DNA from 3 places in the Spinactinospora alkalitolerans genome. Region 2 is predicted to be linked to each of the others. Evidence: riboswitches for the same ligand, from Rfam matches in the RefSeq annotation. Region 2 holds a riboswitch; each other region holds the start of a gene.

Region 1 (10,220 bases), 3.3 Mb from region 2:
GCGCAGCGCCCACGCCCGCGCCGGCTCGGCCAGCCCCTCGTCCTGGTCGTGCCCGGTGAGCTGGTGGCGGGCGGCGTAGTCGAAGGAGCGCAGCATCCCCGCCACGTCGCGCAGAGGGCTGGACAGCCGCTGGCGCTCGCTGACCGGTGCGGCCGGCTCGCCCTCGAAGTCCAGCAGCACCCAGCCGACGTCGGTGCGCACCACCTGGCCGAGGTGGTAGTCGCCGTGCACCCGCTGCACCGGCAGCGGGGCGTCGACCTCGGCGAACGCGTCGAACGCCGTGCGCAGCCGCTGCGCGTACGGCGCCAGGTCGGAGACCTCGGCGATGGCGGCGCCCAGCCGGTCGACCATGGCCCGCGCCATCTCCGCCTGGGTGTCGGGCGCGACGACGTCGGTGGGCAGCGCCCGCGCGAGGTCGCGGTGCACGGCCGCGGTCGCGGCGCCCAGCCGCTCGGCCTCGCCGGTGAAGTCGCCGCCGGCCTCGTCCGGCGCCAGACCGGGCGAGGCGTAGAGGTCGCGCACGCTGGTCGCGGCCAGCACCCAGCCGTCGGTGGCGCTGCGCAGGTACTGCTGCAGCATCGCCAGGGTGGTGGCGACCGGCTCGCCGGTCACCGGGTCGGGCAGGTCGGCCTCGATCCAGCCGTAGGGCCGGGCGATGAACGGCGACCCGGCCAGCGCGGCGGTCAGCTCCAGGTCGGGGTTGTGGCCCGGCCACAGCCGCCGGAACATCTTGAGTACGTAGTCCTCGCCGTAGACCAGCGAGGTGTTGGACTGCTCGCCGGTGAGCACGATGCTGCGCATCCCGGTCCTGATGCTGCTCCCCGGCATCCTGCGGAACCGGACCGCGCCGCTGCCGCGCCCCTCGGCGATCCGGTCCAGCAGGCGCGCGGTCATCTCGTGGTCGTGCGCGGCGTCGTAGACGGCGCAGGACGACGGCCCGTACGCGGGGCCGCCGACCGGTCCGCCCGCCGGGGCCGGCTCGCACACGCCGATGGTGGCGTGTGCGAGCTCGTCGCCGAGCGTGCCCTGCGGCCGTAGCCCGAGAAGCACCTGGTAGCGGTCGGTCCCCCCCTTCTGGCCGACCGCCACCACCAGCACCCGCAGTCCTGGAACACCGGGGATGAGAACGTGCTGCGATTCGACCGTGAGCGCGTCGATCGGCACCCCCTTCCCCGCGAACCAGCGCTGCCGCGGGATCCAGGCGGTCAGTAGCTCCTCAAGCTGGGTCATCTTAGAGCGGTCCGTTTCTCCTTGCTTCAAGCTCGTACCGGTTTGCCGGAACGGCCGGCGCCGTCCGTCTTGGAGTCCGTGGCCGCGTGCGGGGACCCGGACTCCACCGCCGCAGCGGATTGGTCGGGCTCCGGGAGGGTCTCGGCGTTGGCCACCGCGGTCACGTCCTCGTCGGCGACGGGCGGTAGCTGGAACCAGTAGAAGCCATGGCCGGGCAGGGTCATCAGGTAGGGCAGCTCGCCGATCGCGGGGAACTGCACGCCCCCCGTGCACTCGATCGGAGTGACGCCCTCGAAGCGGCGCAGATCGAGTTCCACGGGCTGGGGGAAGCGCGAGAGGTTGTTGACGCACAGCATCCGGTCGTCGCCGTACTCCCGCACGAACGCCAGCACGCTGGGGTTGCTGGCGTGCAGTTCGGTGAACGCGCCGGTGCCGAAGACCGGGTGCCGCTTGCGGATCTGGATCATCTTGCGCGTCCAGTTCAGCAGCGAGCTGGGATTGTCGCGCTGGGCCTCGACGTTGAGCGCCTGGTAGCCGTAGACCGGGTCCAGGATCAGCGGCAGGTACAGTCGCGCGGGGTCGCAGCGGGAGAACCCGGCGTTGCGGTCCGACGTCCACTGCATGGGGGTGCGCACCGCGTCGCGGTCGCCCAGCCAGATGTTGTCGCCCATGCCGATCTCGTCGCCGTAGTAGAGCACCGGGGAGCCCGGTAGCGACAGCAGCAGGGCGGTGAACAGCTCGATCTGGTTCTGGTCGTTGTCCAGCAGGGGCGCCAGCCGCCGGCGGATGCCCACGTTGGCGCGCATCCGCGGGTCCTTGGCGTACTCGGAGTACATGTAGTCGCGCTCTTCGTCGGTGACCATCTCCAGCGTCAACTCGTCGTGGTTGCGCAGGAAGATCGCCCACTGGCAGTTGCGCGGGATCTCCGGTGTCTGCGCCAGGATCTCCGAGATCGGGTAGCGCTGCTCGCGGCGCACCGCCATGAACATCCGCGGCATCAGCGGGAAGTGGAAGTTCATGTGGCACTCGTCGCCGCCGGACTCGAAGTCGCCGAAGTAGTCGACGACGTCGGAGGGCCACTGGTTGGCCTCGCTCAGCAGCACCCGGTCGGGGTAGAGGCGGTCGACCTCGGCGCGGACCCTCTTCAGGAACTCGTGCGTCTCCTTGAGGTTCTCGCAGTTGGTCCCCTCGCGCTCGTAGAGGTAGGGGACCGCGTCCAGCCGGAACCCGTCGATGCCCAGGTCCAGCCAGAACCGCAGCACCTCCAGGATCGCCTCCTGCACCGCGGGGTTCTCGAAGTTGAGGTCGGGCTGGTGGGTGAAGAAGCGGTGCCAGTAGTGCTGCCCGCGCACCTCGTCGTAGGTCCAGTTGGACTGCTCGGTGTCGACGAAGATGATTCTGGCGTCGGAGTAGCGCTCGGTGGTGTCGGACCAGACGTAGAAGTCGCCGTAGGGCCCCTCCGGATCCTCGCGCGAGGCCCTGAACCACGGGTGCTGGTCGCTGGTGTGGTTCATGACCAGATCGGCGATGACCCGGATGCCCCGCTCGTGCGCCTGCTCGACGAGCTCCACGAAGTCGGCGATCTGCCCGAACTCCGGCAGGATCTTCATGTAGTCGGCGATGTCGTAGCCGCCGTCGCGCAGCGGGGACTCGTACAGGGGCAGCAGCCAGATGCAGTCGATCCCCAGCCATTCGAGGTAGTCGAGCTTGTCGATCAGACCTCGGAGATCCCCGGTGCCGTCGCCGTTGGAGTCGAAGAACCCGCGGGCGAGGACCTCGTAGAAGACCGCGTGCTTGTACCAGTAGGGGTCGCGGGGCTTCTCGTGCGTGAACGTGTCGGGCACGGCCACGAGGGGTGTGAGACTGGTGCCTGGCACCGGCTCGGGTGTGGTCACGATGTACTACTCCACCAGTTGGCTTTCCAGTTCGTTCCCGCGGAGCGCTCGTGCGGATCCGGTGATCAGCTCGGAGCGCTTCCTGCGGGGGTGACTGTGAATACGTGTGCGGTCTGGACGTCGGGGTCGAGGCGGACGTAATTCCCCTGACCCCATTGATATGAATCGCCCGAAAGATGGTCCGTGACGATGATCCCGTCATCAGGAGAGAACCCGAGAGCGGGCATGTCGAGCCACACCGTGGCCTCGTGTGTCCGGTGCGGATCGAGATTGACGACGACCAGGACGACGTCGTCCGATCCCTGGTCGGCGTCCCCGGCCAGCCGCTTCGAGAAGCAGATCAGCTCCGGCCGGTCAACATGGTGGAACCGCAGGTTGCGCAGTTCTTGCAATGCCGGGTGGCTTCGCCGCAAATAGTTTAGCCTGCGGATCAATGGCGTTATCGTCATTCCGGCGGCTTCTGCGGCGTCCCAGTCGCGCGGTTTGTACTGGTATTTTTCGGAATCGAGGTATTCCTCGCTCCCCGGCCGCACGGGTTGATTCTCACAGAGTTCGTAGCCGGAGTAAATTCCCCACGTCGGTGAGAGTGTCGCGGCCAGCACGGCCCTGGTCTCGAACGCCGGCCGCCCCCCGTGCTGCAGGTAGGCGTGCAGGATGTCGGGGGTGTTGGCGAAGAAGTTGGGGCGCATGTAGGCCGCGGTGTCGCCGCTGAGGTCGCTGAGGTACTCCTCCAACTCCTCCTTGCTGTTGCGCCAGGTGTAGTAGGTGTAGGACTGGTGGAACCCCACCTTGGCCAGCGTGTGCATCATCGCCGGGCGGGTGAAGGCCTCGGCCAGGAAGAGCACGTCGGGGTCGGTCCGGCCGATCTCGGCGAGCAGCCGCTCCCAGAACGCCACCGGCTTGGTGTGGGGGTTGTCGACCCGGAAGATCCGCACCCCGTGCGCCATCCAGTGCCGCACGATCCGCAGCACCTCGGCGTAGACGCCCTCGGGGTCCTTGTCGAAGTTGAGCGGATAGATGTCCTGGTACTTCTTCGGCGGGTTCTCGGCGTGGGCGATGGAGCCGTCGGCCCGGGTGGTGAACCACTCCGGGTGCTCGCCGACCCACGGGTGGTCGGGCGATGCCTGCAGCGCCAGGTCCAGGGCGATCTCCAGGCCCAGCTCGCGGGCCTCGGCGACGAAGGCGTCGAAGTCCTCGATCGTGCCGAGGTCGGGGTGGACGGCGTCGTGGCCGCCCTCGTGCGAACCGATGGCCCACACCGAGCCGGGATCGCCGGGCTGGGCGATCAGCGCGTTGTTGCGCCCCTTGCGGAAGGAGTGGCCGACCGGGTGGATCGGCGGCAGGTAGACGACGTCGAAGCCCATGTCGGCGATCGCCGGCAGCCGCTTGGCCGCCGTGGCGAAGGTGCCCGAACGCTGCTCGCCGTCCTCCCCGTCGAGCACCGCGCCCTCCGAGCGCGGGAAGAACTCGTACCAGGAGCCGAACAGCGCGCGCCTGCGGTGCACCACGACCGGGTACCGCTTGGACCTGGTGACCAGTTCGCGCAGCGGGGCCGCGGCGAACTCGGCGACGGCCTCATCCGAGGTGGCCAGCGCCAGCCGCTCGGCGGCCGGGCGGGAGCCGTCGCGCAGCAGGCCCGCGATCTCGGCCATGGCCGGTCGCCTGGGGACCCGGCGCGCGGCGCGCTCGAACAGCCGGGCGCCCTCCTCGAACATCAGCTCGACGTCCTGGCCGAGCGGGATCTTGATCTCGGCGTTGTGCCGCCAGGTGGCGAAGGGGTCGCTCCAGGCCTCGACGGCGAAGCTCCAGCGCCCCTCGGAGGTGACCGTGACCTCGGCGCCGTAGCGGTCGGTTCCCGGGGCCAGTTCCGCCATCGGGACGAGAGGGCGCCGGCGGCCCTTCGGATCCCAGAGCACCACGCCGGCGCTGAGCGAGTCGTGCCCCTCGCGGAACACGGTCGCGCTCACGGGGAAGGTCTCACCGACGACGGCCTTGGCGGTGCCGCAGTCGACCACGGGGGCGACGTCAAGAATGGGAAATCGTCCGATCACAAGTGCACCGTAGGTGTAGAGGTCTGGGCGGTCTGGTGGTGTCGCGAGTGGCCCCGAATTCGGTTCGGGCAGCACGAAGCGCCCGGAAAGCCCGGTGTGGGGTCAGGTGGTGTCCAACGCGTTCCAATGTCTATCGTCGGCGCCTTTTAAGAACTCTCCGACAGTCCGGGGCCTCCTATTTTTGTGATAGTAGTCACACCTCACTACCCGCGCATACGCTGGCCAATCATCCGTGGTGGCGGCGTCGGCGGACAAAACGGGCCTTCGACACACGGACAACTCCGGACACACCGGTATCGCCCGTGTCAACGGCTTGATGCGGGTCCGGATACCGCGTGCCAAATCGAAGAAAATTTACCTTTGCGACATCTCGCCGAAAACTGTCTTCTTTATTTCCGGCACACCTCGCAGAGGGGACCATCGGTATTGAAAACCCTATTTCCGGCACATGGGGTGAGATCGCGCGGCAGGCTCGCGCCCGGCGCCCACATTGACTAGCCTCACGCTCCGTGAAGGCGATCCGTAGGTTCACCGTCCGTACCGTCCTGCCCGAAGAGCTCGCCCCGCTGGGCCGGCTCGCGGCCAACCTGCGTTGGGCGTGGCACGTCCCGACGCGGGAGATCTTCGCCGCGGTCGACCCCGACATCTGGGAGGCCGTCGACCACGACCCCCTCCGGCTGCTCGGGGAGGTCGCGGGCGAGCGGCTCGCCGAGCTCGCCGCCGACTCCGGATTCCGGTCCAGGTTGAACGACGTGGCCGCGGACCTCGACGGCTACCTGGCCGAACCGCGCTGGTACCAGGGGCTGCGCGGCGACCCGGGCGATCCGGGCGGGCAGGAGCCCCCCGCGGCCATCGCCTACTTCTCCGCCGAGTACGGTCTGACCGCCGCGATGCCGCAGTACTCCGGAGGACTCGGCATCCTCGCGGGGGACCACCTCAAGAGCGCCAGCGACCTGGGCGTGCCCGTCGTCGGCGTCGGCCTGCTCTACCGGCACGGCTACTTCTCCCAGACGCTGTCCCCGGAGGGCTGGCAGCTGGAGCACTACCCCGAGATCGATCCGCGCGGACTGCCGATGACGCAGTTGCAGGACCGCGCCGGCGACCCCGTGCGCGTCGTCATCGACCTGCCGGACCGGCGCAGGCTGGTGGCGCACGTCTGGGTCGTGCGGGTCGGCCGGGTCCCGCTGCTGCTGCTCGACGCCTGCCAGGAGATGAACGACCCCGAGCTGCGCGGCGTCACCGACCGGCTCTACGGCGGCGGAAGCGAGCACCGGCTGCGCCAGGAGCTGCTGCTGGGCGTCGGCGGCGTGCGCGCCGTGCGCGCCTACTGCGAGCTGACCGGGCACCCGGCCCCCGAGGTGTTCCACATGAACGAGGGGCACGCCGGCTTCCTCGGCCTGGAGCGCGTCCGCGAGTACATCGCGGCCGAGGACCTGACGTTCGAGCAGGCGCTGGAGGCCACCCGGGCCGGAACGGTGTTCACCACGCACACCCCCGTGCCCGCCGGGATCGACCGCTTCCCGCGCGACCTGGTCGAACGGCACTTCAGCGGCGACAGCGCCATCGCGGGGCTGCCGGTCGACCGCGCCATGGCGCTGGGCGCGGAGACCTACGCCGGCGGCGACCCGAACGTGTTCAACATGGCCGTCATGGGCATGCGGCTGGCCCAGCGGGTCAACGGCGTCAGCAGGCTGCACGGCGCGGTCAGCCGCAGGATGTTCCAGGGGCTGTGGCCGGGCTTCGACGCCGACGACGTGCCCATCACCTCGATCACCAACGGCGTGCACGCGCGGACCTGGATCGCCGAGGAGGCCCAGGAGCTGGCGCAGCGCGTCGTCGCCGACTCCGAGGAGTTCACCCGCCCCGAAGGCTGGCGCAAGGTGACCGGGGCCTCCGAGCTCGAACTGTGGGAGATGCGCCGCACCCTGCGGGAGCGGCTGGTCGAGGACGCGCGCAAGCGGCTGCGCCGGTCCTGGCGGCAGCGCGGCGCCAGCGAGGCCGAGCTGGGCTGGATCGACGACGTCCTCGACCCCGACGTGCTCACGATCGGCTTCGCCCGCAGGGTCCCCTCCTACAAGCGGCTCACCCTGATGCTGCGCGACACCGAGCGGCTGAAGTCGCTGCTGCTGCACCCGGAGCGGCCGGTCCAGATCGTCATCGCGGGCAAGGCCCACCCCGCCGACGAGGGGGGCAAGCGCCTCATCCAGGACATCGTGCGCTTCACCGACGACCCCGCCGTTCGGCACCGGATCGTGTTCCTGCCCGACTACGACATGGCGCTGGCGCGTTCGCTGGTGCAGGGCAGCGACGTCTGGCTGAACAACCCGCTGCGCCCGCTGGAGGCGTGCGGCACCTCCGGGATGAAGGTGGCGCTCAACGGGGGGCTGAACCTCTCCATCCGCGACGGCTGGTGGGACGAGTGGTTCGACGGGTCCAACGGCTGGGCCATCCCCACCGCCGACGGGGTGGGCGAACCGGACCGGCGCGACGCACTGGAGGCCGCCGCGCTGTACGAGCTGTTCGAGGACCAGGTCGCTCCGCTGTTCTACGACCACGACGAGTCCGGCCTGCCCAAGCGCTGGCTGGAGATGGTCAAGCACACCCTCGTCTCCCTCGGCCCGAAGGTGCTGGCGAACCGGATGGTGCGCGACTACGTGGAGCTGCTGTACCGGCCCGCCGCCGCCTCCTCCCGGCTGCTCACCAGGAGGGGGGACACGGCCGGGGTGCGCGAGCTGGCCGCGTGGAAGCAGCGGGTGCGGCGGGCCTGGCCCGGCGTGCGCATCGAGCACGTCGAGGTGGCCGGTGTGGACGACCCGCCGCAGGTCGGCGGCGAGTTGAAGGTGCGGGCCACGCTGGTGCTCGGCGACCTCGACTCCGCCGACATCCGCGTCGAGATCGCGTTCGGCCGGATCAACGACTCCGAGGAGCTGGTGGAGCCGTCCTTCGCCGAGCTCGCGGTGGCGTCGGGCGAGCAGCAGGAGGGCCCGCTGATCCGCTACACGGGCTCGGTCCCGCTGGAGCGCGCGGGCGCGAGCGGCTACACCGTGCGGGTGCTGCCCAAACATCCCCTGCTCACCGATCCGGCGGAGATGGGCCTGGTCGTGGTCCCCGAGCCACCGGGGGGCATGGGCAACGGCATGGTGCTGAGGTAGCGCGGCGACCTGTGCCCGCCGATCTTGACCTTGTGGGGCCTGAGAACGCTGCGACAACCCCGACGAGGTCGAGATCGGCGAGGGAACCACCGTGAGACCCGCGGCCCTTGACCGATCAGGTGGTGCACCGCCCATAATGGAGGAAACCGACAGGGGAGCGCTTCGGCGCTGAGAGTGCGGAAAACCGTTCCGCAGACCCTTACACACCTGATCTGGGTCATGCCAGCGAAGGAAGTCGTGGGAACCGCCGCCGGTGGCGCGTGCTCCGCGCACCGGTTTCGGCGATCGGTGCGCGCACGTGTGCGGGCGGCCACTCTTGGCCGAGCCCTCTCGTCACGTACGAAGGGACATCCCGCTATGAGCACCGAATCCAGGTTCAAGACCGGGCCCGGGCCCGGGTACTCCGTCCTCAACTGGCGGACCGTGGACATCGTCGTCGCCGCCGTCATCGGCGTCAGCATCGGGGTCGTCTTCTGGCTGTGGGGCGTGCTGTGGACCGCCACCGAGCCGCTGTTCGTGTTCTTCCCGCCGGCCCAGGCCGTCATCTACGGCATGTGGATGCTGCCCGGCGTGCTGGGCGGCCTGGTCATCCGCAAGGCCGGCGCGGCCCTGCTCACCTCCGTCGCCGCGGCCTCCGTCTCGATCCTGCTCGGCGTCCCGTGGGGCGTCTCCGTCATCGTCTCCGGAGTGCTCCAGGGCCTGCTGCCCGAGCTGGTCTTCCTCGCCTTCGCCTACCGGCGCTGGAACACGGGCGTCGCCGTGCTCGCCGGCGTCGCCGCCGGGATCTCCCCGGCCATCAAGGACAACATCACCACCTACGTCACCTGGCCCATCGAGTACCAGCTCGCCTACGCCGCAATCGTTCTGGTCAGCGCCGGCCTCATCGCGGGCGTCGGCGGACGGCTGCTCACCACGGCCCTGGCCAGGACCGACGCGCTGGCCCCCTTCCCTTCGGCCCGGGGCTAGCCGGGATGCCCACGACGAACGGGGCCGCCCGCGCCGGGGGCGGCCGGGGAGCCCGCGTCGAACTCGCCGGATGGGGCTGGCGGCACTCCGGCCGCGGCACCCACGCGCTGCGCGGCGTCGACCTGACCTTCGAACCCGGCGAGCGCGTGCTGCTCCTGGGCGCCTCGGGCGCGGGCAAGAGCACCCTGCTGCACGCGCTGGCCGGGCTCACCGGGCCCGACAGCGCCATCAGCGGCGAGCAGGAGGGAGCCCTGCTCATCGACGGGGAGCCCGCGGCGCGGCGGCGCGACGACACCGCGCTGGTCAGCCAGGACCCCGAGACCCAGCTGGTGATGGCTCGCGCGGGCGACGACGTCGCCTTCGGCCTGGAGAACCTCGGGGTCGCCCGCGAGGAGATCTGGCCCCGCGTCGACGCGGCCCTGCGCCAGGTCGGCTTCCCCTACGGGCGGGACCGCTCCACCGCCGCGCTGTCGGGCGGCGAGAAGCAGCGCCTGGTCGTCGCGGGGGCCCTGGCCATGCGCCCCCGGCTGCTGCTGCTCGACGAGCCCACCGCCAACCTCGACCCCGCCGGGGCCGAACTCGTGCGCGGGCTCATCGCCCGACTGCCGGCCACCACCGAGGCCACCCTCGTCCTCGTGGAGCACCGGGTCGCCGAGGTGGTGGACCTCGTCGACCGGGTCGTTGTCGTCGAGCCGGGCGGCGGCGTGATCGCCGACGGCACCCCCCGCGCGGTCTTCGCCGAGCACGGCCGGGCGCTCGCGGCCCAAGGGGTGTGGATTCCCGGCAACGAGCCCGATCCGGCGCTGGCCCCGGCTCCCGGCGGGCCCGTTCTCATCGAGGCCGCGGACTGCACCGCGCGCACTCCGTTCGAACCGGGGATGCGCGCCGCCGCGTCGCGCGTCGTCCTGGACCGGGTGCGGGCCGAC
Region 2 (10,220 bases):
GCCGACGCTCTCCCCGTCGTGCGGCATCGGCCTGCCCTCCGCCCCGATCAGCCGCCCCTGGACGGAGGCGGGCAGCCGGCCCTGGCTGAGCCGGTAGGCCCACCGCTGCTCGCCCTCGGCGCCGGCGGGCGCGTGGGCGACGCTGCCCAGCGGCGAGGTCTCGGTCATGCCCCAGGCGTGCAGCACCGGAACGCCGTAGCGCTCCTCGAACGCCTTCATCAGCGAGGGCGGGCAGGCGGAGCCGCCGACGACGACGCGTTTGAGCGAGGAGACGTCGCGCGGAGCGGCGTCCAGTTCCTGGAGCAGCCCCTGCCAGATGGTCGGCACCGCCGCGGCCATGGTCGGCCGCTCGGCGGCGATCATGTCGGCGAGGGCCGCGGGCTGCAGAAAGCGGTCGGTGAGCAGCAGCGAGGACCCCGACATGAGCGCGGCGTAGGGCATCCCCCACGACATCGCGTGGAACATCGGGACGACCGCGAGCGAGTAGTCGGCCTGGCCGACGGCCATGCCGTCGCTCATGCAGACCTGCATGGAGTGCAGCCAGATCGACCGGTGGCTGTAGACCACGCCCTTCGGGTCGCCGGTGGTGCCGGAGGTGTAGCACATGGCCGCGGCGTCGCGCTCGTCGACGACCGGCCAGTCGAACTCCTCCGGCCGGCCGGCGATGAGGTCGTCGTAGCGGTGCACCCGGACGCCTTCGGCGGCGAGGTCGCCCGGGTCGCCGCCGGCCACGACGACGTGGCGCACCGTCTTCATGCGGGGCAGCAGCGGGGCGAGCAGTGGCAGCAGCGAGGCGTCGGCGATGACGACGTGGTCCTCGGCGTGGTTGGCGATGTAGGCGATCTGGTCGGCGTGCAGCCGGATGTTGAGCGTGTGCAGCACCGCGCCCATGGCCGGGACGGCGAGGTAGGCCTCCAGGTGCTCCTGGTTGTTCCACTGGAACGTGGCCACGCGCTGGTCGCCGGTGACCCCCAGTTCGCGCAGGGCGTGGGCCAGTTGGGCCGCACGGCGCCCGACCTCGGCGTAGGCGGTGCGGCGCGGCTCCGCCCCGGTCCAGGTGACGACCGTAGACCCGCCGTGCACCGTCGTGCCGTAGCGGACCAGGTCGGCGATTGACAGCGGTACGTCCTGCATGGTGCTGCGCATAGGTCATCGCCCCCATCGCTGGTAATGCCGGGTGTGATCGGTGCCACGAGGGTAAGGGGCGAGAGACGTCGGGGGTAGGGCGGAAAGACGACCGTTACCTAACGGTGTTAGGGCACTGTCTCACGACACCGGGCCGACGCCGCCGGACGCGGTTCCGGCACCGCGCTCCCCCGCGGCCACCAGCCTGCGCTTGAACTCGGCCGCAGCCGCCCGAGGGTCCTCGGCCAGGGTGATGGCGCGGACCACGACGACGCGGCGGGCGCCCGCGTCCAGTACTTGGCCGAGATTGGACAGGTCGATGCCGCCGATGGCGAACCAGGGGCGGTCGGTGCCGAGTCCGGCCGCGTGCTCCACGACGGACAGGCCGGCGGCCGGGCGCCCCGGCTTGGTGGGGGTGGCCCAGGCCGGGCCGACGCAGAAGTAGTCGACGCCCTCTTCGACGGCCGAGGCCGCGGCCATCTCCGGGGCGTTGTTGGACCGCCCGATCAGCGGCCCGGGACCGATGATCTCGCGAGCGTGCGGCACCGGCAGGTCGTTCTGGCCCAGGTGCAGCACATCGGCGCGCACAGCGCGGGCGATGTCGGCGCGGTCGTTGACCGACAGCAGTGCGCCGTGGCGGTCGCACGCCTCCCGAACGGTCTCCAGGCACTCCAGCTCCTGGCGGGTCTCCAGGGTCTTGTCGCGCAACTGGACGATGTCCACGCCGCCCGACAGCGCCGCGTCCAGGAAGTCGGCCAGGTCCCCCTGGCCCTGGCGGGCGTCGGTGCACAGGTACAGCAGGGCGGAGTCAAGGCGCTCCCGCAAGCTCGCATTCACGCCGCCCAGCATAGGACCGACGCCGCCGGGCGGCGGAGGGCGGCCCTACAGCGCCAGTGCCTGGGCGCGGCGGCGCACCTCGGTGCCACGGTTGGCGATGAGGGCGTCGATCGGGGCGCCGGGCAGCGTGTCGTCGGCCGTGAACAGCCAGCGCAGCGCCTCGTCCTCGGTGAAACCGCAGTCGGCGAGGACGGTGAGCGTACCGGAGAGGCCCTTGACGATCTCGCCGTCGGCGATGAAGACGGCGGGGATCGACCAGACCCCCGAGCGCCGCACCCCGAGGAGCTTGTGGTCGTTGATCAGTTGTTTGATCCGATTCGGACTGACACCGAGCGCCTGGGCGGTCTCGTTGATGGTGAGCCAGTCGCCCACGAGGGCGTCGGTGTCGCGGTCAATCTGTGTCACGTCAGCCAATCTCCCACATACCACTGGAATCCAAACGCGGACACGGGGCGTTATCGCTGTAGGCGTAGTGGTGAGCGGTGACGAGCGGGCGCGTTGCCCCCACCGCGCCGCGACGTTCTAGCATTGCCGTAGAACATGAAACCCCGCGGGAGCCGGGTGGGACCCGGCTGAGAGGGAGGCTGTGAGCCTCCGACCGCACGAACCTGATCCGGATCATGCCGGCGAAGGGAGTGGAGGCGAGACGTGCGCACACCACCATCCGACCACGGTTCCTCCCGGCCCGCCCCCGATGTCGTCGTCGTCGGAGCCGGGCTGATCGGCCTGGTCACCGCATGGCGGGCGGCCCAGCGGGGACTGCGGGTGAGCGTCGTCGCGCCGGAGCCGCACGCGGCGGCCTCCGGCGTCGCCGCGGGGATGCTCACCCCGGCCACCGAGGCCGCCTTCGGCGAAGAGGCCCTCATGCGGTTCGGGATCCACTCCCGCGACCGCTACCCCGGTTTCATCGCCGAACTGGAGTCCGAGAGCGGCCGCGACGCCGGGTACCGCGCCGAAGGGACCCTGCAGGTCGCCTTCGACACCGACGACCTGGCCCGGCTCACCGAGCTGATGGAGCTGCAGGGCCGGCTCGGCGTCAAGGCCCAGCGGCTGACCGGCCGCGAGTGCCGGAGGCTGGAACCGATGCTGGCGCCGTCGGTGCGCGGCGGCGTCCTCGCGCCCGAGGACCACTCCGTCGACCCCCGCCGGCTGATGGCGGCGCTGCGGGCCGCGGCGCTGCACCGCGGCGCCGAGCTGGTCACCGACCGCGTCACCGAGGTCGTCGTATCCGGCGGCGCCGCGCTGGGCGTGCGCCTGAGCGGCGGCGACCGCCTGGACGCCGGGCAGGTGGTGCTGGCGGCCGGCACCTGGACCCCCGGCATCGGCGGGGTGCCGGCCGACGTGCTCCCGCCGCTGCGTCCGGTCAAGGGGCAACTGCTGCGGCTGCGCACCCCCGAGGGCGAGGAGCCGATCGTCACCCGCACGGTGCGCGGCCTGGTCAGGGGTACGCCCGTGTACCTGGTGCCGCGGGCCGACGGCGAGATCGTGCTCGGCGCCACGCAGGAGGAGACCGGGTACGACACCCGGCTCACCGTCGGCGGCGTGTGGGAGGTCCTGCGCGACGCCCGCGAACTGGTCCCCGGCGTCAGCGAACTGGAGATCGCCGAGACCTGCGTGGGCCTGCGCCCCGGCTCCCCCGACAACGAGCCGCTGCTCGGTCCGACCCGGATCCCCGGGCTGCACCTGGCCGTCGGCCACTTCCGGCACGGCGTGCTGCTGACCCCGGCGACCGGCGACGCCATGGCCGAGGCGCTGACCGGCGCACCACTGCCCGACCACGCCCGCAGGTTCGCCGCGACCCGTGACCTCGGTGTCCCGGCCTGACTGATGTTTGACGACCGCGCTCGCACAGGGGGTTGGCTGTCGCAGTGCGCGCAGCGCCGGCGGCACAGCAGGTCCGAGCCCTGGAAATCCCATCCCGCCCCACGAACGCAGCAGTCAGAGTTCGATGAGCACCCCTTTGACCGGCCATGCCCAATCGACGCCGGCCGCGCGCCCGACGTCCCCGCGAAGGAAGAAGTGAGTCCCGTGCACGTGATCATCAACGGTGAGCGCCGCGACATGGCGCCCGAGACCACGGTCGAGTCCGTGGTCCGCTCGCTGACCGATGCCGCCAGTGGCGTCGCGGTCGCGGTCAACGACGAGGTCGTGCCCAAGACCGAGTGGTCCAGGACCGCGGTCGCCGAGAACGACCGCGTCGACGTCCTCACCGCCGTCCAGGGAGGTTGACGATGACCGCCGCAACGACCGAGGCACCGTTCCCCGCGACCGGCCGCGACCCGCTGGTCATCGCCGGGCGCGAGTTCGGCTCCAGGCTCATCATGGGCACCGGCGGCGCGCCGTCGCTGCACGTCCTGGAGGAGGCCCTGCTCGCCTCCGGCACCGAGATCACCACCGTCGCGATGCGCAGGGTGGACCCGGGCACCCAGGGGTCGGTGTGGGACGTGCTGCGCACCAACGGCATCCGGCCGCTGCCCAACACCGCCGGCTGCTTCACCGCCGCCGACGCCCTGCGCACCGCCAGGCTGGCCAGGGAGGCGCTGCAGACCGACTGGGTGAAGCTGGAGGTGGTGGCCGACGAGCGCACCCTGCTGCCCGATCCGGTGGAGCTGCTCGACGCGGCCGAGCGCCTCGTCGACGACGGGTTCGTGGTGCTGCCCTACACCAACGACGACCCGATCCTGGCCCGCCGCCTGGAGCAGGTGGGCTGCGCCGCGGTCATGCCGCTGGGCGCGCCGATCGGGTCGGGGCTGGGGATCCGCAATCCGCACAACATCGAACTGATCGTCGAGCAGGCCGGCGTGCCGGTCATCCTGGACGCCGGCATCGGCACCGCCAGCGAGGCCGCGCTGGCGATGGAACTGGGCTGCGACGCCGTCCTGCTGGCCACCGCCGTGACCCGGGCTCGGGAGCCGGCGCTGATGGCGGCGGCGATGCGCGATGCGGTCACAGCGGGTCGCCTGGCGCGGCGGGCCGGGCGCATCCCGGTGCGCCGCTACGCCCACGCCTCCTCCCCCGCGGCGGAGTAGCCCGCCACCGCGGACGCGACCCCGGGCGCACACTCGTTCACCCTGCGTGGCGGCACCCCGGATCTCCGAGAAGAAACGGGGGCCGTCCGCAGGAGTCTGAGGTGGAGCGTTACCCCGTCCGCGACTCGCAGAAACCGCCTTCCTCTCACTTCTCACCGCAATCGCCCGTAAACTCACCTTCGTGGACATGACGACTGCGGACCCGCTTGTTGGCACGACGCTCGACCATCGCTACTACGTCGAGTCCCGTGTCGACGGCGGTGGCATGGCCACGGTCTACGTCGCGCACGATCTGCGGCTGGACCGGCGCGTCGCGCTGAAGGTCATGCATTCCTCCCTCGCCCAGGACCCCCACTTCGTGCGCCGCTTCATCAACGAGGCGCACTCGGTGGCCAAGCTCTCCCACCCCAACGTCGTGCAGGTCTACGACCAGGGCACCGACCAGGGACACGTGTACCTGGCCATGGAGTACGTGCCCGGGCGCACGCTGCGCGACCTGCTCACCGCCCGGGGCCGGCTCGACCCGCGCGACGCGCTGCAGGTCATGGTCCCGGTGCTGGCCGCGCTCGGCGCGGCCCACCAGGCCGGCATGGTGCACCGCGACGTCAAGCCCGAGAACGTCCTGCTCACCGAGGACGGCCAGGTCAAGGTGGTGGACTTCGGGCTGGCCCGCGTCGTCGAGGCCACGCAGCAGAACCTCACCAAGACCGGCACGCTCATGGGCACGGCCGCCTACCTCGCGCCGGAGCAGATCTCGCGCAGCGTCTCCGACGCGCGCACCGACGTCTACGCCGCCGGCATCATGCTGTACGAACTGCTCACCGGTCGGCAGCCGCACACCGGCGAGAGCCCGATCGCGATCGCCTACCAGCACGTCAACGAGGACGTGCCGCGGCCCTCGCGGACCGTCCCCGGCGTGCCCCAGGAGATCGACTCGCTGGTCACCCGGGCCACCGAGCGCGATCCGCGCTACCGCCCCGGTGACGCCGGGCAGTTCCTCACCTCGGTGTTCGCCGTCTACCAGGCGATGCCCGAGACCGGCCCCGACATGCCGCTCACCCGCACCCCCGCCGCCGCCGGGACGGAGCCGGCCACCGGCGAGGGCTCCAACAGCACCCTGGTCGTCGACCTCAACGAGGTCGACCTCCCGCCGGCCGAGTACGGCGACGACGGCGCCCCCGCCCGTCGGCGTCCCAACCTGAACTACCCGCTGCTGCTCGTGGGCGGCGTGCTCCTGGTGGCACTGCTGGGCCTGGGCTGGTGGATGCTGCTCGGCCGCTACGAGAGCGTCCCCGACCTGGTCGGCATGGGCCAGGAGCAGGCGCAGGAGGAACTGTCCGGGGCCGGGCTGAAGATCGAGGTGTCGGACGAGCGGGTCTACAGCGACGAGGCCGAGGAGGGCATGATCGCCGAGAGCACCCCGGCCCCCGACGAGCGCATCCTCCCCGGCGAGACCGTGACCGTGGCGCTGTCCCAGGGGCCGCAGACCGTCGAGATGCCCGATGTCGTCGGCAGGCCCGTGGGCGAGGCGCGCGAGCTCCTGGAGGAGCAGGGCATCACCGAGATCGATGAGGAGGAGACGGTCTCCTACGAGGAGGCGCCGGGGACCGTGCTGTCCTCCGACCCCTCCGCCGGCGACGGCGCCGACCGGGAGGAGAGCGTGACGCTCCAGGTCAGCGCCGGCTTCGACCTGCCCGACGTCGTCGGCCTCAGCCAGGACGACGCCACGCGCCAGCTCGAGGAGAACGACCTCGCGGTCGACGTCGCCGAGAAGCCCAGCGACGACGTGCCCAAGGGCGAGGTCATGGAGCAGGCCCCGGCCGCGGGCGAGAGCGTCGGCAGCGGCGACACCGTGACCATCACCGTCTCCTCCGGTCCCGAGGAGATCGAGATCCCCGACGTGCGGGGGATGAAGGCCAAGGACGCCAGGAAGCAACTGGAGGAGCTCGGCTTCACCGTCAAGGTGACCCGGATCCTCGGCGGCGACCGGGTGGGCTCCTACAGCCCCGAGGGCAAGGCGCAGGAGGGCGCCGAGATCGAGCTGTTCGTGTCGCCCTTCGCTCCGGGCGGCGGCGGTGACGACGACGACAACGACGACAACGACGACAACGGCGACAACGGCCGGGGGCGGGGCCGGGGCGGGGACTGACCGGGCGCCGGGCGAAGGCCGGGCTGACGGGTGGTGACCGCTGCGTTCGGGGGCGAGATGGGGCTTTCGGGCTCGGACGGCCGTGCCGCTGGCGACTTGCGCGCACTGCGATGGCCGACCCCCTGTGCGGATCCGATCGCCCGACATCAGTGAGGGTCCGCACAGCGGTGTCGCCCGGCCGCCATCGTCGTGCGATGGCCGCCGGGCGACGCGCTCCGACGCCGCTCCCCTCCGTGCCGCGGCGCTTGCGCTCCGCGGGCTGACGGCGCCGGGTCTCTCCCCCTCTTCACGAGCGACCGGCCGGCAGACCGAGGCGTGTCGACCGATACGGCGATCGGCCGGTCGCTCAGCCATCACCCTACGGCGTGTGCGGTCTGCGAACCGCTCTCTTCGGCCTTTGATCGACGGGCGGTGCCGAGAGGTCGCCATGCGGAAATCCGCCATCGACGAACGGTCGCTCCCGGACGGCGAACGGTCCGGACGGCCCGTCACGGGATGCGCGGGGTCTCCTCGGGAAGGTGCATGCGCGCGAGCACGGCCGCGACGTCACCGGGCACCCGGCGGCGGGTGAGCCGGGAGACGACGACCATGACCGCGAACGTGAGCGGGACGAGCACGATGGTGGCATCGGCCGGCAGGCCGGTGCCCGCCTCCCCCTCGGCCGTGAGCAGCGTGCTCGCCGCCGTGCCGAGCAGCCCGGTGACCAGTCCCGCCGCGGCCCCGGCATCGGTCAGCCCGCGCCACCAGATGCCCAGCAGCAGGAGCGGGGCCACCGTGGCCGCGCTCAGCCGGAACGCGGGGACCACCATCGCCATCAGGCCGGCCTGCGACAGTTCGGGGAGCGCGACGCTGACCGCGAGCGGCACCCCCACCGCCATGGCCGCCCCGAGCCGGAACGCCTGGGTGCCGCCGCCGAGGACGCACTGGGAGATGGTCCCGGCCAGCGCCGTGACCAGGCCGACCGACACCGTGATGACGGCCACGGCCGCGCCCGCCGCCACCAGGGCGGTCAGCAGCACGCCGGAGAGGCCCGGGGCGATCCGTCCCGGCAGCTCCAGCACCAGGAGGTCGGTGCGCGCCGTGGTCAGCAGGTCGCCGGCGTAGACCCGGCCCAGCCCGGCGTAGACCACGGGGAAGATCGAGAAGACCGCGATCAGCGCGAACACCACGACCACCGTCCGGCGCGCGGTGCGGGCGTTCGGCGCGCCGTAGAAGCGCGCCACGAACTGGGGCAGCCCGACGACGCCGAGCGCGAGGGCGATGTAGACGGAGTAGGCGTCGATCAGCGGGACGTCCACGCCCACCTCCGCCCAGCGCCCGCCCTCCTTGACCGGCAGGTCCGCGTGGTGCGGGACGGCGGCGCCGGCCTCGAAGGACAGCGTGCTGCCCGCCGCCACCTCGTGCGCGCCGGCTTCCAGACGCACCGTCTCCCCGTCCAGGGACCGCCGGCCCAGCTCCCCGCTCACCGTCACCGGCGTGCTCTCCGACACGCGCAGCCGCTGGTCCCGCTCGATGTGCACCGACGTCGGCTCGCGGAAGCGGGGGACCGTGTCGGCTTCGATCCGCCGGCCATCCTGAACCTGCCAGAGCACCAGGAGGGCCATGGCGGGCACGCCGATGGCGACGAGCTTGAACCAGAAGTGCACCGCCTGGAAGCCGGTGCTGGACCCGCCGGAGCAGCACAGCACGATGACCAGCACGATCGCCGCCAGCGCCGCCCAGCCCGCCCACCCCGGCAGGCCGCTGAACCTGCGCACCAGGAGTCCCGCGGCGCTGAACTGCGCCAGCAGGTACAGCCAGCCGGCCGCCACCACGCAGATGCTGACCACCCGGCGCACCTTGCGTGAGCGCAGCCGCCACTCGGCGAAGTCCGAAGGGCTGTAGACCCCCGCTCGGCGCAGTGGGGCGACGACCAGGGCCGTCAGCACGCAGTATCCGAGGGCGATCGCGGTGAGCAGCCACATGACCTGGAAACCGTGGACCAGCATGACCCCGGCGAGGCCGAGGAACGTCACCGCCGAGAGGTACTCGCCGCAGACGGCCGCGGCGGAGGACAGGACGTGCGGAGGCCGGACGGCCGCCGTGAAGTCCGACGTCGCGCCGGAGCGGGTGTGGAAACCCGCGACCGTCAGCACGACGAGCAGGGTGATGGCCATGAGCAGCGCACCACCGACGAGCTCGATCACCGGCGGTCCTCCGGCTCGGCCGGATCCGGGTGCGCGGCACCGTCCGCCCTGAACGCGGCCCGACGTTCCAGCCGCTCGACGGCGCTCACGTGGGCCATCATCGCGAGCACCGCCAGGGGCGGCAGCCCCACCGCGACGGCGATCCAGCCCGGCCGCAGCCCTCCCGAGCACGCCCCGCTGAGCGAGGGGCGGAGGGTGAAGACCATCGGCAGGACCAGCAGCACCAGCGCCACGACGGCGACGAGCGCCAGCCCCAGCGACAATTGGCGGCGCATGAGCCGGGTGCAGTCGGGGACGCGGTCGGCGCGCGCGGGAACGGGAGCGCCGGCCCGCATCGCCCGCTGGGTGGCCGGGCCGACGACCACGGTGCGGCGGGGAGGGGCCGCGCCGCCGGGGGGAACCGGGCGGCGGTTCACGACACGCCCGGATCCCCGGAGATCCGCCGGATGAACTGGTCGCGCACTTCACGGGTCTGCCTGCGGCTCACCGGCAGCAGTTCCTCGCCCACCTTGACCCTGGCCCGGGAGCCGTCGAAGTGCAGTTCGCAGACGTGCCGGGCGGCGACGAGGACGCTGCGGTGGATCCGCACGAACCCGGCGCCGTCCCATTCGCGTTCGAGGGCGCCCAGCGTGCTGCGGATGAGGTAGCTCCCTTCGGCGGTGCGCAGCCGCACGTAGTCGCCCTGCGCCTCGGCGTAGAAGACGTCGGTGCGCGGGATGAAGCGGACCCGCCCCGCCAGTTCGACCGCCACCCTGTTCTCCTCCGGCCGGTGGCCGCGCACCCGGGCGAGCCGGCCGAGGGTGTCGGCCAACCGTTCCTCCCGCAGCGGCTTGAGCAGGTAGTCCAGCGCCTTCAACTCGAAGGCCGTGACGGCGAAGTCCTCGTGCGCCGTGA
Region 3 (10,220 bases), 2.8 Mb from region 2:
GCGAGTCCCTCCTTCGGCTGAGGCTTCACAACCCCCGATGGCCGAGGTTGAAACTCACGTTGAAGGGGCCGGGCGCGTTTAAACCCCGCCGCGCCCGGGCCGGTTCCGGCCGAATCCGCGGTGTGCCGCGGCGGGTAATCTTGTGGCCGGTACGCCGACAGTGGCAGAGCGGAAGGCGGAGCGGGGCAGTGCGGAAACCGGCCGTCGGAACACGGACCCTCGTCCTCGGTGCCATCGCCGCCGTGCTGGTCGTCACCTGCATCGTCGTCGCCGCCGTGCCCGCGACGCGCGGCGCGGTCCGGCAGGCGTGGTGCGATCTCTCCGGCACCTGGTGCGGCCCGGGCCTCCCTCCGCCCGGCGACGGGCCCGACGAGGACGGCCGGCTGGTCGAACTGTCCCCTGTCGAGGCCGCGACCTGGGGAAACTACTACGCCCTCGGCGACTCCTACTCCTCCGGCGACGGCGCCGAGGACTACGCGCCCGATACCGCCGTGGCGGACGGGTGCTGGCGCTCGGCCAACGCCTACCCCGAGACCGTGGCCCGCTCCTACGACTTCGCCGGCGAGCTGACCTTCCTGGCCTGCAGCGGGCAGCGGGGCAACGTGATGCTGGAGTCGCTGGACTCGGAGGACTCCCAGATCGCCTCGCTCACCCCGCACACCTCGCTGGTCACGATCGGCATCGGCGGCAACGACCTCGGGTTCACCTCGGTGCTCAAGACCTGCATGCTGCGCGTCCCGCTGCTGGAGAGCAGCGCCTGCCAGGCCCAGGAGGACGACGTCGACAAGCGCATGCGCACGTTCGAGGCGACCTTCGCCGACGTGCTCGCCGAGGTCCGCGAGCGCGTCCCCGACTCCCGGGTGATCGTGCTGGGCTATCCGCGCCTGTTCGTCGAGGAGCCCTCCGGGCTGTACTACACGCTGACCTCGGGCGACCAGATCTGGCTGAACGACACGATCCAGCGGTTCAACGAGCAGTTGGAGGAGGCCGTCGCCGAGGTCGACGCCGGGATCGCCGATTGGGGCGAGGTCGGCAGCGTGGAGTTCGTGGACGTCTACGACGCGCTGGACGGCCACGAGGTGGGCACCGAGGAGCCCTGGGTCAACGGCGTCCTGCTGCGCAGCCTCACCGACGGCATCACCATCGACCGCAGTACCTTCCACCCCACGTCGGAAGGGCAGAACGCGGTGAGCGCGCGGGTGCGTGCCCAGGTCGAGGAGGGACCGGGCCGCCCGATCTACGCGACACGCTCGACGGTGGACAACGCCAGCCCCGAGGTGCTGGCCGCCGAGACCGAGTGAGCCCGGCCCGCGGCCTCACCGACCGGCGCGCAGGTCGGTCAGGACCTCTCCCAGCTGGTCCAGGCCCCAGTTGAGGTCCTCTTCGGTGATGACCAGCGGCGGCGAGAGCCGGATGGTCGAGCCGTGGGTGTCCTTGACCAGCACGCCGCGCTCGGCCAGGCGCTCGCAGAGGTCGCGCCCGGTGGCCAGCGACGCGTCGACGTCGACGCCGGCCCACAGCCCGATGCCGCGCGCGGCGACGACGCCGTTGCCGATGAACTCCTTGATCCTGGTGTTCATCACCTCGCCGAGGCGGCGTGCGTCGTCCAGGTAGGGGCCCTCGCGCAGCATCCGCACGACCGTGCTCCCCATCGCGCAGGCCAGCGGGTTGCCGCCGAACGTGCTGCCGTGCTGGCCCGGCCTGATCACGCCGAGCACGTCGGCGTCGCCGACGACCGCCGAGACCGGCAGGATGCCGCCGCCCAGCGCCTTGCCGAACAGGTAGAGGTCGGCGACGACCCCTGTGTGCTCGCACGCCCGGACCGTGCCGGTGCGCCCGAGGCCCGACTGCACCTCGTCGGCGATGAGCAGCACCTGTTCCCGGTCGCAGATCTCGCGGAGGCGGGGCAGGTAGTCCGGCGGCGGGACGATGACGCCGGCCTCGCCCTGCACCGGCTCGACCAGAACCGCCGCCGTGGTGGCGTCGACCGCGGCGGCGACGGCCTCGGCGTCGCCGTAGGGGACGACGCGGAAGCCCGGGGTGTAGGGGCCGAAGCCGCCGAACGCCTCGGGGTCCTCGGAGAAGGAGACGATGGTGGTGGTGCGGCCGTGGAAGTTGCCCCCGGCCACCACGATGGTGGCCTCGTCGGCCGGGATCGCCTTGACCTCGTAGCCCCACTTGCGGGCGACCTTGATCCCGGTCTCGACCGCCTCGGCCCCGGTGTTCATCGGCAGCACCTGCTCCTTGCCGACGAGCTCGGCGAGCGCGGTGACGTAGGGGGCGAACCGGTCGTTGTAGAAGGCGCGGCTGGTGAGCGTCACCCGGTCCAGTTGGCGGTGCGCCGCGGCGAGCAGTTCGGGATTGTGGTGGCCGAAGTTCATCGCCGAGTACCCGGCCAGGCAGTCGAGGTAGCGGCGGCCCTCGACGTCGGTCACCCATGCGCCGTCGCCTTCGGCGATGACGACGGGCAGAGGGTTGTAGTTGTGCGCCGAGTGCGTCTCGGCGAGTCCGATGTGCTGTGTGGTGGAGACGACGGGGCCGGCAGGATCGCTGCCGCTGACCGCGTCGTGGCCCAGACTGCGCGTGTTGCTCATCCAGTTGCCTCCGATCACCATTGATCGTTGTTCGATCGTTGGATACCCGCTCGGATAACGCACAAAGCGCCCGTTCGGGCGGCCTCAAGCAGTGGAACAGATGGGATCTCGCAGGCGCAAGGGTGCGGTGCCGCCATAGTGGGGCGCCCAGAGCTGTCAGATCGCGCTCTTGCCCCGTGCCCGATGTCGCCCCGACGGCCGGCGCGAATCCGTCGCGGCCGGTCGGGTAGCGCCGTGACCTTGGGCACAGCCGCACGGTGGCGCGTTCGCGCCGTTCCGGGGCCGCGGACCGGGCGGGCGGGGAAAAGCCGTGGCGACACGGGGTTTTCGGCCCGGACCCGTTCCCGGCGCAGACCGCACCCCGGTCGGACGTGACCTGCCCCATACCTGCAGGATCGGTCGTCATACCTGTCCCGGGGTAGAACCGCGACTGAGGGGCACCCATGACCGAAATGCGATGTACCGAACCGGGCCCGAGCGGTTCCGGCGGCCTCTCCCTGCCCGCACTGCTGGAGGCGGTCGCCGGCGCCGTGCCGGAGCGCACCGCGGTGGTCGCCGGGGAGCGCCGCATCTCCTTCGCCGAGCTCGACCGGCGCGCCACCCGCGTGGCCCGGCACCTGTGCGCTGCGGGGGTCCGCCCGGGCGAGCACGTCGCGATTCTGGCGTTCAACCGGGCCGAGTGGCTGGAGTCGGCGTTCGGGGCCTGGCGCGCCGGAACCGTCCCGATCAACGTCAACTACCGCTACGTCGCCGCCGAACTGCGCCACGTCCTGGCCGACTCCGACGCGGTCGCGCTGATCGCCGAGCGCTCGCTCACCGGCCCGGTCGCCGGGATCACGGCCGACCTGCCCAAGCTGCGCCACGTCGTGCTGCTGGACGACGGCTCCGGCGCCGCCCCGCTGGCCGGCGTCGACTACGAGACCGCGCTCGCCCGGGCCGGGGCCGGCTCCCGCGGCCTGCCCCGCACCTCCGGCGACGACCTCTACCTGCTCTACACCGGCGGCACCACCGGCTACCCCAAGGGCGTGATGTGGCGCCAGGAGGACCTGTTCCGGGTGGCTCTGGAGCGCCGTCGCCCCGGCTCGCCCCGCGCGGCCGGCCCCGGCGAACTGGGCGCCCGCGCCGCACGGGCCCGCGGGCGCGCGATGCTGGTCCTGGGCCCGCTGATGCACGCCGCGGGCCAGTGGAACGCCCTGGCCATGCTGTTCAGCGGGCAGACCGTGGTGCTCAACACCGACCGGGCCTTCGATCCGCGCCGCGCCGTGGCGCTGGCCGACCGCGAGGGCGTGCAGATGGTGCAGTGCGTGGGCGACGCCATGGCGCGCCCGTTCGCCCAGCGCCTGCTCGCCGAGCCGCACCGGTGCGCCGGACTGCACGTGCTCAGCTCCGGCGGCACTCCGCTGAGCCCGGCCGTGCGGGAGCTGTGGCGGGCGTGGCGGCCGACTGCCGCCCTCAACGACAGCTACGGCGGCTCCGAGACGGGCGTGTGCGGCGCGTCCGGGGCCGAGGGCGACACCCGCCGCTTCACCATGGGCGCCAGCGTCTCGGTGCTGGACGAGGCGCTGCGGCCGCTGCCGCCCGGCTCCGAGCAGATCGGCCGGATCGCGCGCACCGGCCGGATCCCGCTCGGCTATTACAACGATCCGGCCACGACCGAGCGGACGTTCCCCGTCGATGCCGACGGCCGGCGCTGGGTGATGTCCGGGGACTTCGGCACGGTCGCCGAGGACGGTTCCGTCGTGCTGCTCGGGCGCGGTTCGGCCGTCATCAACACCGGTGGCGAGAAGGTCTACCCCGAAGAGGTGGAGTCCGTCCTCAAGTCGCACCCCGGCATCAGCGACACGATCGTGGTCCCCGCGCCGGACGAACGGCTCGGTCAGCGCGTCACCGCGGTGGTCTCACCCGCGCCCGGCAGCAGTCCCACCGACGAGCAGTTGCGCGACTTCTGCCGCACCAGGCTGGCCGGTTTCAAGGTGCCGCGCCGCTTCCACAGGGTGGAGGAGGTCAAGCGCACCGCGGTGGGCAAGCAGGACTACCGGTGGGCCGCCGCCGTGGTCCGGGACCCGGCGTCCGTGGCCGAGAGGTGACCGTCCGCGCGATGCGCCGGCGGCGATGCCGGCGCTATCGTCGTTGACCATGGGCCCGCAGATACTCGCCGAACGCTACCGACTGGTCGAGCCGATCGGCCACGGCGGCATGGGGACCGTCTGGCGCGCCGAGGACGAACTGCTGCACCGGCAGGTCGCCGTCAAGGAGGTCCGGGTCTCCCGCGACCTGGAGGCCGACGTCCGCGACGAGCTGGTGCGCCGCACCATGCGCGAGGCCCGGATCTGCGCGGGACTGAGCCATCCCTCCATCGTCACCGTCCACGACGTCGTGCAGGAGGCCGACCGGCCGTGGATCATCATGGAGCTGGTCCGCGGCCGCGGACTGGACCAGGTGGTGCAGGACGACGGGCCGCTGCCGCCCCGCCGCGTGGCCGAGATCGGCCGCCGGCTGCTCGCCGCGCTGCGTGCCGCGCACGAGGCCGGCGTGCTGCACCGCGACGTCAAGCCGGGCAACGTGATGCTGCTGCCCGACGGCCGACCGGTGCTCAGCGACTTCGGCATCGCGGTGTCGGACTCCGAGGACAGGCTCACGCTCACCGGACGGCTGCCCGGCTCCCCCGGCTACGTCGCGCCCGAACGGCTGCACGACGGCACCATGACCCCGGCGGCCGACCTGTGGTCGCTGGGCGCGACCCTGTACTTCGCGGTCGAGGGCCGCTCGGCCTACGAGCGCGACACCCCGGCGGCCCGGCTCACCGCGGCGATGCAGGAGGCCCCCGACCCGGCCCGGCGGGCCGGTCCGCTGCGCCCGGTGCTCAACGGCATGCTGCAGCACGACCCCGAGCACCGCCTGGTCGGCGCCGCGCTGGACTCCGCACTGGCCGACGTCGCCGCCGGCGGCACCACCGAGGACCTCACGCCCACTCGGCTCGACGTCTCCGGACTGGCGCCGCCCCGCGCCGTGACCGGGCCGAACACCCCGCTGCCGGTCGGGGCGAAGATGACCATGGGCGCCCCCGGCGGCTTCGGCGCGGCGCACCGCGGCCGCTGGTGGGGCCTGCTCATCTCGCTGCTGGTCGGCATCGTCACGCTGATCCTCGCGCCGCTGCTGGTGGAGTACCTGTCCAGCACGCTGCTACCGGAGGACCAGCCCGGCCCCTCGCCGTCGTCGCAGACGGCCACGCCCGGCGGCTGAGGCGGTCGGGGACGGCGTTCCCGCCATGATCGTTGCTAGCGTTGTCACCATGGGCGCGGGGTGCCGGATCGGTCCGGCTGAGAGCACACCCGTGAACCTGATCTAGGTAGTGCTAGCGAAGGGACGTCCTTGACCAGCTTCAACATCCTGTCCATCGCCGGAACCGACCCCAGCGGCGGCGCGGGGATCCAGGCCGACCTCAAGACCTTCTCGGCCCTGGGCGGCTACGGCATGAGCGTGGTGACCGCGCTCGTCGCACAGACCACGACCGGCGTGCGCGAGGTGCACGAGGTCCCGCCGGAGTTCATCACCAGCCAGCTCGACACGCTCCTGAACGACGTCCGGGTCGACGCGGTCAAGATCGGCATGCTGGGCAACACCGGCGTCATCGACGCCGTGGTCCGGGCCATCGACGACCACCGGCTGCCCAACGTCGTGCTCGACCCGGTCATGGTGGCCAAGAGCGGCGACCGGCTGCTCGCCGCCGACGCGATCGAGGCGGTGCGGTCGCAGCTGCTGCCGCGCGCCGACCTGGTCACGCCGAACCTGCCCGAGGCCGCCGAACTCCTCGGCGAGGAGGAGGTGCACGACCTGGCGTCAATGGGCGAGCAGGCCACGAGGCTGCTGACGCTGGGGGCCAGGCAGGTGCTGCTCAAGGGCGGCCACCTCAGCGGGCAGAGCAGCACCGATCTGCTGGTGGCGGCGGAGGCGGCCCCCGAGACGTTCTCGGCCGAGCGCATCCCCACCAAGAACACCCACGGCACCGGCTGCACGCTGTCCTCGGCGATCGCCGCGCTGCGCCCGCAGCGGCGCGCCTGGTTCGAGGCGGTGCGCGACGCCAAGAACTACCTCACCGAGGCGCTGCGGCACGCCGACGACCTGGAGGTCGGCCACGGCAAGGGCCCCGTCCACCATTTCCACGCCTGGTGGGGCGAGGGGGTCGGGGAGCGCGGCTGAAAGGGGCGGACGGCGAGGGGCGCCGCGGCCGGTGGCCGCGGCGCCCCTTTCGCTCCGCCGCTCGCTGCCCTGCGCCGTCGCTAGCGGACGTCGACCATCGGCGCGTCGGGATTCCTCCAGTCGGGGTTGGCGAAGTACTTCTTGGTCTCGGCGGCCACGATCGGCGAGAGCAGCAGCAGGCCGACCAGGTTCGGCAGCGCCATCAGGCCGTTGGCGATGTCGCTGAAGCTCCAGACCGTGGTCAGCTCGAGGGTCGCCCCGACCATGACCACGAGCGTGAACAGCACCCGGAACGGGACCACGGCCACGCGGCCGAAGAGGAAGTCCATGCAGCGCTCGCCGTAGTAGCACCAGCCGACGATGGTGGTGAAGGCGAAGAACATGACGCTGATGGCGATGATGTAGCCGCCCACCGTGCCCAGGGCCGGCGAGATCACCGAGAGGCCATCGCTCATGGCCGCCGACGTCATCAGCGAGCCGTCCGTCTTGTCGCCCTCCTGCCAGGCGCCGGTGACGATGATGACCAGGCAGGTCATCGTCACGACGATGATGGTGTCGATGAAGGTCTGGGTCATGGAGACCATGGCCTGGCGCACGGGCTGGTCGGTCTTCGCCGACGCGGCCGCGATGCCGCCGGTGCCGAGGCCGGACTCGTTGGAGAAGATGCCGCGCGCCACGCCCTGCTGGATGGCGAACAGCAGCGCCGACCCCAGCAGACCGCCGGTCGCGGCGCTGCCGGTGAACGCGTCGCGGAAGACCAGGGCGATCGCGGCCGGCAGGTCGCCGACGTGCACGATCAGGATGGTCAGCGCGGCGAGGATGTAGACCACGATCATCAGCGGGACGACCCCGGAGGCGAACCGGCCGATGCTCTTGATGCCGCCGAGCACCACCGCGCCGACCACGACCACCATCACGATGCCGGAGACCCAGGTCGGAACGCTCCAGACGCTCTCGAGCTGGGCGGAGACGGTGTTGGCCTGGGTCATGTTGCCGATGCCGAAGGAGGCGAGCGCGCCGAACAGCGCGAACAGCACGCCCAGCGTCTTGCCGAGGCCGCCGCCGAGGCCGCGGCTGAGGTAGAACATCGGGCCGCCGCTCATCTCGCCCTTGCTGTCGGGGCGGCGGTACTTCACGCCGAGCAGCGCCTCGCTGTACTTGGTCGCCATGCCCAGCAGGGCGGTCATCCACATCCAGAACAGCGCGCCCGGGCCGCCGACGCCGATGGCCAGCGCCGCACCGGCGATGTTGCCGACGCCCACCGTGGCGGCCAGCGCCGTGCTCAGAGCCTGGTAGTGCGAGATGTCGCCCTTGGCTCCGCCGTGCTCCTTGCGGCGGATGAGCGCGAGCCACAGGGCGTGGCCGAGCACCCGGAACTGCAGGCCGCCGAGCCGAACCGTGAGGAACAGCCCCGTCAGCAGCAGTAGCGGAATGAGGACGAAGGGTCCCCAGACGACCCCGGAGACCAGGTCCAGAATGCTTTGGAGTTGCTCCATGAACGACTTTCCTTTGGTTCGGTCGGGGATCCGTCATCTCCCCGCGACCACTTGTGGTGGGCGCCGGTCCGATGGCGGTGGTACGTACCGGAGGTGCACCGGGCACGGGATGCAGCCAAACATTTACACCGCTTCGTCACTTTCGCGTCACGGTTCGTCCACGCCCTGATTGCGGCTGCGGCGGGTCAGGGGCGGGAGGAGTCCGGTCGGGCCCGCTCCTCGCCGTCCTCGGCCTGCGCCAGCGCGAGCCGGCTGATGAGGGCCGCCGCGCTCTCGGGGTCGGCGCCGCGGCCCACCGCGATGCCCAGCAGGTAGGTGGTGAGCGGAGCGGCGGGGCGCGCCACGGAGTGCGCGGCGTCCTTGGCCAGGTCGAGGATCCGATCGACGTCGGCCTTGCCGATCTCGTCCTGCAGCTCCAATTCGGCGCAGACGTGCTGCGCCCATTCGGTGAGGGTCACCGGGACTCCTTTCGACGCGGTGGCGCGGGAACGCGCCTCCATGGTCGCGCGAATTCCGCCCGTTCGGAAACCCGCCGCCCCCTCCATCCCCCACGGTGCCGACGCCGCCGCGCTCCGCTCCCCCTCAACGGGCGTTCATCCGCGGACCCGGCCCGGTTCACGTCGGCTGTCTAGCGTCGACGGCGTGGTCCGGCGTCGACGGGCGCCGGAGAGGACCCGCCCTTGGGAGACAGACCCATGCCCGCCACCCCCGCCGCACCCCCTCCACCGACCCGGCGGCGCCGCTGCGCGTCGCGATCGTGACCGAGTCCTTCCTGCCCCAGGTGAACGGTGTGACCAACTCGGTCTGCCGGATCGCCGAACACCTCGCCGCGCGCGGCCACCGGGCCGTCATCCTCGCTCCCGGTCCCGGCCCGGCCCACTACGCCGGCTTCCCGGTGCTGCGCCTGCCCGGTGTTCCGCTGCCGGGATACCGGAGCTTCTCCGTCGGGTTGCCCACCCGCCGACTGATCACCACGGCGCTGCGCGGCTTCGCCCCCGACATCGTCCACCTGGCCTCACCGGCGTTCCTCGGGCACGCGGCGGTGGAGGTCGCGCGGCGCTGGGCGCTGCCCACCGTCGCGGTGTTCCAGACCGACCTGGTCGGCTTCGCCGCCCGCTACGGGATCCCGGCGGGCGACGCGCTGTGGCCCTACCTGCGCCGGATCCACGCCGCCGTGGACCGGACACTGGTCCCCTCCTCCGCGACGCTGCACCGGCTGGCCGAGCGGGACTTCCCCCGGCTCGGCCTGTGGCAGCGCGGTGTGGACGGCGAGCGCTTCCACCCGCGCCACCGCGACGAGGGGCTGCGCCGGCGCCTCGCACCGGGCGGGGAGGTGCTGGTCGGCTACATCGGGCGGCTGGCGCGGGACAAGCGGGTCGGCCTGCTCGCCCACGTCGCGCGGTTGCGCGGGGCGCGGCTGGTGATCGTGGGCGACGGGCCCGACCGGGCGCGGCTGCGCCGGATGCTGCCGGACGCGGTGTTCCTGGGGCAGCGCACCGGCGCGGAGCTGTCCCGGCTGCACGCGAGCCTGGACGTCTTCGTGCACACCGGCGCCGACGAGACGTTCTGCCAGGCCGTGCAGGAGGCGCTGTCCTCGGGCGTACCCGTCGTGGCCCCGGCCTCCGGCGGACCGCTGGACCTGGTGATCCCCGAGCACAACGGGCTGCTGTACGCGCCGGACTCGGTGCGCGAGCTGCGCCTGGCCACCGGCCGGCTGATCCACAGCCCGGACCTGCGCGGTCGCCTGGCCGCGGCCGCCCGCGCCACCGTGTGCGCCCGGACGTGGGATGCGATCAACGACGAGCTCATCGGCCACTACCGCGCCGTCATCGCGCCCAGTGGGGCGGTCACGTCCTCCAGCACCTCGCTGAGCCGGTCCAGGTGGGCGCGGATCCACGGCAGTGCCGTGGGATCGTCGGCGGCCAGGGCG

What was found. A riboswitch is a leader RNA that binds a small molecule or an ion and turns the genes downstream of it on or off. The one in region 2 is predicted to bind thiamine pyrophosphate.
Region 1: it holds a riboswitch for thiamine pyrophosphate, as region 2 does, so the genes downstream of both, HDA32_RS04715 (ECF transporter S component) here and thiO (glycine oxidase ThiO) in region 2, are expected to answer to the same signal.
Region 3: it holds a riboswitch for thiamine pyrophosphate, as region 2 does, so the genes downstream of both, thiD (bifunctional hydroxymethylpyrimidine kinase/phosphomethylpyrimidine kinase) here and thiO (glycine oxidase ThiO) in region 2, are expected to answer to the same signal.

The regions. Positions count from the first base shown of each region.
Region 1 is NZ_JACCCC010000001.1:1,006,008-1,016,227, forward strand. It holds gene HDA32_RS04695 (maltokinase N-terminal cap-like domain-containing protein) at 1-1,230, opposite strand, end outside; gene treS (maltose alpha-D-glucosyltransferase) at 1,257-3,080, opposite strand; gene HDA32_RS04705 (alpha-1,4-glucan--maltose-1-phosphate maltosyltransferase) at 3,191-5,176, opposite strand; gene glgP (alpha-glucan family phosphorylase) at 5,686-8,328, shown strand; TPP riboswitch at 8,470-8,579, shown strand; gene HDA32_RS04715 (ECF transporter S component) at 8,686-9,294, shown strand; gene HDA32_RS04720 (ABC transporter ATP-binding protein) at 9,300-10,220, shown strand, end outside.
Region 2 is NZ_JACCCC010000001.1:4,263,913-4,274,132, forward strand. It holds gene HDA32_RS18900 (long-chain fatty acid--CoA ligase) at 1-1,134, opposite strand, end outside; gene thiE (thiamine phosphate synthase) at 1,267-1,962, opposite strand; gene HDA32_RS18910 (Rv2175c family DNA-binding protein) at 2,008-2,367, opposite strand; TPP riboswitch at 2,503-2,614, shown strand; gene thiO (glycine oxidase ThiO) at 2,611-3,786, shown strand; gene thiS (sulfur carrier protein ThiS) at 3,991-4,191, shown strand; gene HDA32_RS18925 (thiazole synthase) at 4,194-4,991, shown strand; gene pknB (Stk1 family PASTA domain-containing Ser/Thr kinase) at 5,173-7,140, shown strand; gene HDA32_RS18935 (sodium:solute symporter family transporter) at 7,629-9,326, opposite strand; gene HDA32_RS18940 (hypothetical protein) at 9,323-9,742, opposite strand; gene HDA32_RS18945 (LytR/AlgR family response regulator transcription factor) at 9,739-10,220, opposite strand, start outside.
Region 3 is NZ_JACCCC010000001.1:1,420,763-1,430,982, reverse strand. It holds gene HDA32_RS06400 (SGNH/GDSL hydrolase family protein) at 189-1,301, shown strand; gene rocD (ornithine--oxo-acid transaminase) at 1,317-2,594, opposite strand; gene HDA32_RS06390 (acyl-CoA synthetase) at 3,038-4,681, shown strand; gene HDA32_RS06385 (serine/threonine-protein kinase) at 4,731-5,837, shown strand; TPP riboswitch at 5,884-5,978, shown strand; gene thiD (bifunctional hydroxymethylpyrimidine kinase/phosphomethylpyrimidine kinase) at 5,967-6,794, shown strand; gene HDA32_RS06375 (alanine/glycine:cation symporter family protein) at 6,875-8,290, opposite strand; gene HDA32_RS06370 (DUF6457 domain-containing protein) at 8,476-8,748, opposite strand; partial or broken gene HDA32_RS30510 (glycosyltransferase family 4 protein) at 8,844-10,043, shown strand; gene HDA32_RS06365 (pyridoxal phosphate-dependent aminotransferase) at 10,106-10,220, opposite strand, start outside.